DNA from 2 places in the Streptomyces sp. NBC_00996 genome. Region 1 is predicted to be linked to the other one. Evidence: riboswitches for the same ligand, from Rfam matches in the RefSeq annotation. Region 1 holds a riboswitch; the other holds the start of a gene.
What was found. A riboswitch is a leader RNA that binds a small molecule or an ion and turns the genes downstream of it on or off. The one in region 1 is predicted to bind S-adenosylmethionine.
Positions count from the first base shown of each region.

Region 2: it holds a riboswitch for S-adenosylmethionine, as region 1 does, so the genes downstream of both, thrC (threonine synthase) here and OG390_RS14040 (aminotransferase class V-fold PLP-dependent enzyme) in region 1, are expected to answer to the same signal.

Region 1 is NZ_CP108723.1:2,976,369-2,980,477, reverse strand. Features, by position in the region: gene trpD (anthranilate phosphoribosyltransferase) at 1-800, shown strand, start outside; gene OG390_RS14050 (PRC-barrel domain-containing protein) at 1,054-1,410, shown strand; gene OG390_RS14045 (hypothetical protein) at 1,438-1,611, shown strand; SAM riboswitch class IV at 1,688-1,804, shown strand; gene OG390_RS14040 (aminotransferase class V-fold PLP-dependent enzyme) at 1,997-3,358, shown strand; gene OG390_RS14035 (Lrp/AsnC family transcriptional regulator) at 3,710-3,991, opposite strand; gene OG390_RS14030 (rhomboid family intramembrane serine protease) at 4,033-4,109, opposite strand, start outside.
Region 2 is NZ_CP108723.1:4,982,486-4,986,594, reverse strand. Features, by position in the region: gene OG390_RS23415 (trehalose-6-phosphate synthase) at 1-482, opposite strand, end outside; gene OG390_RS23410 (glucosyl-3-phosphoglycerate synthase) at 613-1,557, opposite strand; SAM riboswitch class I at 1,735-1,881, shown strand; gene thrC (threonine synthase) at 1,899-3,194, shown strand; gene OG390_RS23400 (MoaD/ThiS family protein) at 3,191-3,466, shown strand; gene OG390_RS23395 (cold-shock protein) at 3,917-4,109, shown strand, end outside.

The DNA.
Region 1 (4,109 bases):
CCGTCGACATCGTCGGTACGGGCGGCGACGGCGCGAAGACCGTCAACATCTCCACCATGTCGGCGATCGTGGTCGCCGGGACCGGCGCCAAGGTCGTCAAGCACGGCAACCGGGCAGCGTCCTCGGCGTCCGGCTCCTCGGACGTCCTGGAGAAGCTCGGCGTCAACCTCGAGCTGCCACTGAAGCGGGTCGTCGAGGTGGCCGAGGAGGCCGGGATCACCTTCTGCTTCGCGGTGAAGTTCCATCCGGCGCTGCGTCATGTGGCGGCAGCGCGTGGGCAGTTGGGGATCCGGACGACGTTCAACGTGCTCGGTCCGCTGACGAACCCCGCGCGGGTGAAGGCGCAGGCGGTGGGCGTCGCGGATCCCCGCATGGCGCCCATCGTGGCGGGTGTCTTCGCCGAGCGCGGCAACTCCTCGCTGGTCTTCCGCGGCGACGACGGCCTCGACGAGCTGACGACCACATCGACCTCCAGGGTCTGGGTCGTCCGCGACGGCAAGGTCACCGAGGAGCGTTTCGACCCGCGCGACGTGGGCATCGACCTCGTCCCGGTGGAGGCCCTGCGCGGCGCCGACGCGTCGTACAACGCGGACGTCGCCCGTCGCCTGCTGAACGGCGAGACCGGGCCCGTACGGGACGCGGTACTGCTCAACGCGGCGGCAGCCCTGGTGGCCCTGGAGCCGGCCGAGACACCGTTGGCCGAGCAGCTGCGTGCCGGGATGGCCAAGGCGGCGGAGTCGATCGACTCGGGCGCGGCGAAGCGGACGCTGGAGAGGTGGGTGGCCGCCAGCAACGCCTGAGACCTGCCGCCCCCGCGCGAGCACGGTCGAGCGTGGGGGCGGGGGCGCCGAGCCCCGCGCCCGCGGCATGATCCGCCGGACGGGACCCGGCTCGGAGCGCCCGGCTCCGGGTACCCGCAGGGGGCCCGGGCGGAGCGCTCCGGGCCGCCGGACGCGGTGGCGGCCGGAGTAAAGTGAAGACGTGGCAGCTCTCCCGCGGAGACGCCGCTTCCGTGTGGAGTCCTCCGGGGGCACGGGCCGCGAGGAGCGAGGCATGATTCACTCAGCCGATATCCGCGAGTGGCGCAACCGCGACGTGGTCGATCCCGGGGGTCGCAAGATCGGCGCTCTGGAAGCGGTCTACGTGGACACCGCCACCGACGCGCCTGCCATGGCCTCCGTCCGCACCGGATTGCCGACCCGGCACAGGCTCGTCTTCGTCCCCCTCGACGAGGCGACCCTGGGGCCCGGCTATGTGAAAGTCGCCCACTCGAGAGGGCAGGTGAAGAAGGCACCGTCCATCGGCATGGACGACATCCTGCCGGTCGAGCGGGAACACGAGATCTTCGAACACTACGACCAGACCTACGAGTCCGGTGCCGAGCACGGGCGCCGTCTCGCGCGCGGCTGACCGGCCCGTCGGAGGATGTGGTCACCCATGGCGCTCTTCCTCTTCCTGATCCTCGTGGCGGTCATCCTCGGGCTCATCGGTGCGACGGTGGAGGGGCTGTTCTACCTCCTGATCATCGGCGCGCTGGTGCTGGTGGCCGACCTGGTGCTGTTCGGCATGCGCTGGTCCCGGCGCTCGCACCGGCATCATTTCGTGCGCTGATCCCGACGGCAGGGCGCGTCCCGTCATCCGGACAGGAGTTGCGGGGCCGTGATCAGCTCGCGTAGGTTCCTGTCCAGGTCATGAGTGACAGTCATGAGGCCCCGGCCGACTGTCCGGCAACCCTCCGTCCGTGGCGGGGTGCCCCGGGTGAAGACCAGGTCGTAGGCAGCGAGGTCTACGGCAAGCGCGGACCCCTCGCCCTCTTTTGAGTGGATACAGCCCAGGGGTCCTGGTCGTTCGAGGGAGCCTTCTGTGAGCAAGCGAATGCGATAGGGCGTAGAGCCCCGCCTCCGCATACCCCCTTTTTCACCCCTTCCCGCGCTGAGCCGTACCCCCGTGTACCCGCTCGCGTGGTGATTCCCCGCGCCTCTCACAGGAGCTCGCCATGTCTGTCTCCACCACTGCCGCCGACCAGACCGTTTGTTCCCCGCTGCCCGTTCTGGGGCGAGATGTCACCGTCCCGCTCGTCACCGGTGGCGAGGTCACCTACGCCGCCCTCGACTACGCCGCCAGCGCCCCGGCCCTGCAGCGGGTGTGGGACGACGTCGCCGCCTACGCCCCGTACTACGGCAGCGTCCACCGCGGCGCCGGCTACCTCTCGCAGCTGTCCACCGACCTCTTCGAGAACGCCCGCAGGACTGTCGCCGAGTTCCTCGACTGCCGGGACGGCGACCAGGTCGTCTTCACCCGCTCCACCACCGACTCGCTCAACCTGCTCGCCGCCACTCTTCCGGCCGACTGCCAGGTCTTCGTCTTCGAGACCGAGCACCACGCCTCGCTGCTGCCCTGGCGGGGCGCCCGGGTGACGTACCTGAACGCCCCGCGCACGCCCGGTGAGGCCGTCGAGACCCTGGAGCGCGCGCTCGCCGACCGGGATCCGTACGGTCCGGCGCTGGTCTGTGTCACCGGCGCGTCCAACGTCACCGGCGAACTGTGGCCGGTGCGTGAACTCGCCGCGGCCGCCCACGCGCACGGCGCGCGCATCGTCCTCGACGCCGCGCAGCTTGCCCCGCACCACCCGGTGTCCGTCCGTGACCTGGGCGTCGACTGGGTCGCCTTCTCCGGTCACAAGCTGTACGCGCCCTTCGGGTCCGGCGTCCTGGCCGGCCGCTCCGACTGGCTGCGCGAGGCCGAGCCCTACCTGGCCGGCGGTGGTGCCAGCCGCAAGGTCACCCGGCGCGAGGACGGGGGAGTGGACGTGGAGTGGCACGAGAGCGCCGCCCGCCACGAGGCCGGGTCTCCGAACGTCATCGGCGCCTACTCGATCGCCTCGGCCTGCAAGGCGCTGACCGAGGCCGGGTTCGACACGCTGGTCGCCCGTGAGCGGCACCTGGTCGACACGGTCCGCGCGGGGCTCGCCGAGGTGCCCGAGGTGCGTGTCCTCTCCCTCTTCGGCGACGACGCCCCGCGCGTCGGCGTGATCTCCTTCGTCGTCGAGGGATGGAACAGCTCGCACTTCGCCGCCGCGCTCTCCGCCGAGTACGGCATCGGCGTGCGCGACGGTCTCTTCTGCGCCCACCCGCTGGTGCGCACGCTCCTCGGCAGTGATCCGCAGGCCCAGGGCGAATGCGGTGCGCCCGAGGCCGCGCCCGGCGAGAAGTCCCTGAACGCCATCCGGGTGAGCTTCGGGGCGGGCACGCCCGACGAGCACGTGGAGCGCTTCGTGCGCGCCGTGAAGGAACTGGTGCGGGACGGTGCGCAGTGGCAGTACCGCACGGAGGACGGCCGCTGTGTCCCGGCGGTCTGAGGGCTTCTGGCGCAGTTCCCCGCACCCTCTTTTCAGGGGCGCGGGGAACTGCGCGATCTTTTAGTGGGGGTCTGGGGGCGCGGCCCCCAGGTACGGGACGGGCAGGGGCGGCGGGGGCGAAAGAACTAGTGCCCCGGCAGGCAGCGTTTGCCCGTCAAGGAGCGGCGTCCGGTGCGTGCTCTGGGGGTCCCCCCGGCCGAGGGCTGGGGGGAGTGCCGGCCGGAAGTCCTCGTTCTGGATGTACTTGGGCTTTCGGCCGGTGCGGCGAGTGGGGGGGCACCTCCCACGCCCTTGAGGCAGTGGGGGAGCGTGCGGGGCGTCGCGACGGGGCGAACGTTGCCTGCTGGGGCACTAGCCGTCCAGGCCGATGGCGAACGCCGCCTCCAGGTCGTGCTGCGAGTACGTACGGAACGCCACGTGCGTGTCCGTCGCCTCGACGCCCGGGATCTTGCTGATGCGGCCGGGGATGACGTCCGCCAGGTCCTCGTGCTGCTTCACCCGGACCATGGCGATCAAGTCGTACGTACCGGTGACGGAGAAGACCTCGCTGACACTGTCCAGCGCGGCGATCGACTCGGCGATCTCGGGGATCCGGTCCACGCTGGTCTTGATGAGGACGATCGCGGTGATCACGGCTGGTTCTCTCCCTCGGGGCCGCTGCTGAGGCTCTCACCCTACTCGCGGTCCAGCCGGGCCGGTTGTTCCGCCGGGGCCCCGGCCCGAGGCGCATCCGCTGTCGGAGGCTGCGCCC
Region 2 (4,109 bases), 2.0 Mb from region 1:
TCGCGCAGCATCCCGGGCACCAGGGTCAGGTGGTAGTCCTGCACGACCACCACTGCACCCCGGGCCGCCTCGTCGGCCAGCGCCTCGGCGAACGCGCGGTTGTACGCCTCGTACGACGCCCACTGGCGCCTGAACTCCGCGTCGAAGACCGGCTCCAGTGGCGTCTGGTACAGCATGTGGTGGACGAACCACAGCACGGAGTTCGCGATGCCGTTGTAAGCGTCGGCGTGCACCTCGGCGTCGATGTCCAGCATCCGTACGCCGTCCTCGCCGACCCCGCGCCGCACCGCCTCGCGGTCCCCGTCGCCGAGTGCCGAGCACACCCACAGGGCGCCCGCGTCCGGCCCGATCGCCGACAGGCCCGAGACCAGCCCGCCGCCACCGCGCTTGGCGATCAGCGAGCCGTCCTCGCGCACCTCGTAGGTGACCGGGCCGCGGTTGGAGGCGACCAGGATCCGGTGGGCACCGTGCGTTGAAGCCATGCCACGAAACCTAGCCCGGCACCGAAACGCTCAAACGTTCCCCTTGGCTGTATGCAATGCGGCGCCGCGTGAGATCCGCGGGCAGGCGGGGGCCGGCCGCGCAGTTCCCCGCGTCCCTCACGGACACGGCCTACGCGGCCTTCCGTTTCTGGTACTCGGAGATTTCCACCATCGGAGGGCGTTCTTCCGTGTCAACGGAGTGGGTGCGCGGCTCGAAGCCCTCTTCGCCCCGCTCGAACTGCGTGAGCGACGGGCGGATCATGTGGCCGCGGGCCAGGCGCAGCTGGGCGGTGCGGTAGATCGCCGCGGCCATGCGGCCCAGCGCCTGTCCGTCCTGGTGGCGGTGCTTGCGGACGCCCACGTCGACCTGGGCCAGGGCGTCCAGCCCCACCAGGTGCAGGGCGTCGACGAGCATGCCCAGCTCGACGCCGTACCCGACGGGGAACGGCAGCTGTTCGAGCAGCGAACGGCGGGCCGCGTACTCGCCGCCGAGCGGCTGGACGAAGCCCGCGAGCTGCGGCCAGTGCATGTTCAGCAGGGGGCGGGCCATCAGCTCGGTGACGCGGCCGCCCTGGCCCGCGGCCTGGCCGAGGGGGCGGTCGTACATCGCCTTGACCAGGTCCACGCCGGGTTCGGTGAGCAGCGGCCCCACGATCCCGGAGACGAAGTCGGACGAGAATTCCTTCAAGTCCGCGTCGATGAAGCAGATGATGTCCCCGCTCGTCACCAGCAGCGACCGCCACAGGACCTCGCCCTTGCCGGGCACGGTAGGGATGCGCGGCAGGATCGCGTCCCGGTGCACGACGCGCGCGCCCGCGGCGGCGGCGACCTCGGAGGTGCGGTCCGTCGAACCCGAGTCGACGACGACGATCTCGTCGACGAGGGGCACCTGCTGCATCAGATCGTGGCGGATGATCGCGACGATCTCGCCGACGGTCTCCTCCTCGTTGAGCGCGGGCAGGACGACACTGACCGTCGACCCGGTGGTGCGCTTGGCGGCCATGAGTTGGTGGAGCGGGCGATCGGTCACGGACCAGGAGCGTGTGCTCAGCCAGCGCTCGACTTCCTTCAGCACAGTCTGCGGCTCCTCACTGTCTGATCACCCCGTCTCGCACGGTGTGATCCATCTCGCGGTTCGGACGACTATCTCAACTGTCCTGGCCTTCGGTTACAGTCTTGAACAACGCGGATGACCATCGCATTGCGTAGATCATCGGCGCGCATGGTGATCAATAGTTCAACAACCGAATACCGCTCATCCAGAGGGGCAGAGGGATACGGCCCGTTGAAGCCCCGGCAACCCTCCAGCCGGTCTTGTCACGTTGACGTGGCGAGGCTCCCGGCTAGGGAAGGTGCCAAATCCGTCTCACGGCGAAGTGCGTCGTGAGGAAGATGAGGAGAAAGGGCCTCGCCTCCATGGCTGCGCAGACTGTTGCAAGCACCACGAACACCGTAGACGCCGTTGATCTCGGCCCCGCCGCCGCGCTTTCCTGCCGCGAGTGCGGGCACCGGGTCCCACTCGGCCCGGTCTTCGCCTGCGAGGAGTGTTTCGGCCCGCTGGAGATCGCGTACGACTTCTCGGCCTACGACACCGAGGAACTCCGCAAGCGCATCGAAGCGGGCCCCGCGAACATCTGGCGCTACGCGCCCCTGCTGCCCGTCCCCGCGGACGTCGCCGAGAAGCCGAACATCAACCCCGGCTGGACCAAGCTCGTCAAGGCCGACAACCTGGCACGCGAGCTCGGTGTCGACGCCGGCAAGCTCTTCGTCAAGGACGACTCCGGCAACCCGACGCACTCCTTCAAGGACCGCGTCGTCGCCCAGGCCATCGAGGCCGCCCGCGCCTTCGACTTCACCACCCTCTCCTGCTCCTCCACCGGCAACCTCGCCGGCGCGGTGGGCGCTGCCGCCGCCCGCGCCGGCTTCCGCTCCTGCGTGTTCATCCCGCACGACCTGGAGCAGGGCAAGGTCGTCATGGCCGCGATCTACGGCGGCGAGCTCGTCGGCATCGAGGGCAATTACGACGATGTGAACCGCTTCTGCTCCGAGCTGATCGGCGACCCGGCCGGCGAGGGCTGGGGCTTCGTCAACGTCAACCTGCGGCCGTACTACGCGGAGGGCTCCAAGACCCTGGCGTACGAGATCTGCGAGCAGCTCGGCTGGCGGCTGCCCGACCAGCTGGTCATCCCGATCGCCTCCGGCTCCCAGCTCACGAAGATCGACAAGGGTCTGCAGGAGCTGATCAAGCTCGGCCTCGTCGAGGACAAGCCGTACAAGATCTTCGGCGCCCAGGCCGAGGGCTGCTCGCCGGTGTCCGTCGCCTACAAGGCCGGACACGACGTCGTACGGCCGCAGAAGCCGAACACCATCGCCAAGTCGCTCGCCATCGGCAACCCGGCCGACGGGCCGTACGTCCTCGACATCGCGCGCCGCACGGGCGGTGCGGTGGAGGATGTCAACGACGAGCAGGTCGTCGACGCGATCAAGCTCCTTGCGCGCACGGAGGGCATCTTCGCCGAGACGGCGGGCGGTGTGACCCTCGGCGTCGCCAAGAAGCTGATCGAGAACGGCCTCCTCGACCCGACCCTGACCACGGTCGTCCTCAACACCGGCGACGGCCTCAAGACCCTGGACGCGGTGGCCGGCACCGGCCTGACCGCGACCATCCGCCCGAACCTGGACTCCTTCCGAGAGGCTGGCCTCGCATCATGAGCGTCAACGTCCGCATCCCCACCATCCTGCGCACCTACACCGGCGGTCAGGCCGAGGTGACGGCCGAGGGCGGGACCCTCGCCGAGGTCCTCGCCGACCTGGAGAAGAACCACACGGGTATCGCCGCGCGCGTTCTGGACGATCAGGGCAAGCTGCGTCGGTTCGTCAACGTGTACGTCAACGACGACGATGTGCGGTTCGAGCAGGGTCTGGAGACGGCGACGCCGGACGGTGCGGGCGTGTCGATCATCCCGGCGGTCGCGGGCGGCTGAACCCGTCACCCAGGGTGAGATTGTTACCGTAGGTAACGCTCATCACTAAGAGTTCATCGAATTGCCCCCTCCGTGAGAGAAACGGAGGGGGCAATTCTGCATGGTTGAGCACGGTAGAGTTGGGGAAGCTGCTTCGCTTTTCATGCCGGACGCATATGAGTATCTGCGCGACAGCCGACAAGAAGTAGCCAAAGTGCCCCACCTTTTTGAGCCGATTATGGCATTTACGGGGCCCGACTTGCCCTGAATCTTCGCGAATTCTCCGCATTTTCCCGATCGGCCGTGCCCAGAATTCTCGTCCGATTGACCTGTTGCAGACGGCAGTTGGACAGATACATTCAGCCGCGGTCGACGCGTTCCGGCGCACACCCCCAACCGTTGGGGGGTGAGGTCTGACCCGGATCCGCGAAGTGTGGATCTGTGCAAGGGCCAGTAATAGGGGAGTTAGGCATGGCTCAGGGCACCGTCAAGTGGTTCAACGCGGAGAAGGGGTACGGCTTCATCGCGGTCGACGGTGGTGCGGACGTCTTCGTGCACTACAGCGCGATTCAGATGGACGGCTACCGCACCCTTGAAGAGGGTCAGCGAGTGGAGTTCGAGATCTCGCAGGGCCAGAAGGGTCCGCAGGCGGACATGGTCAAGC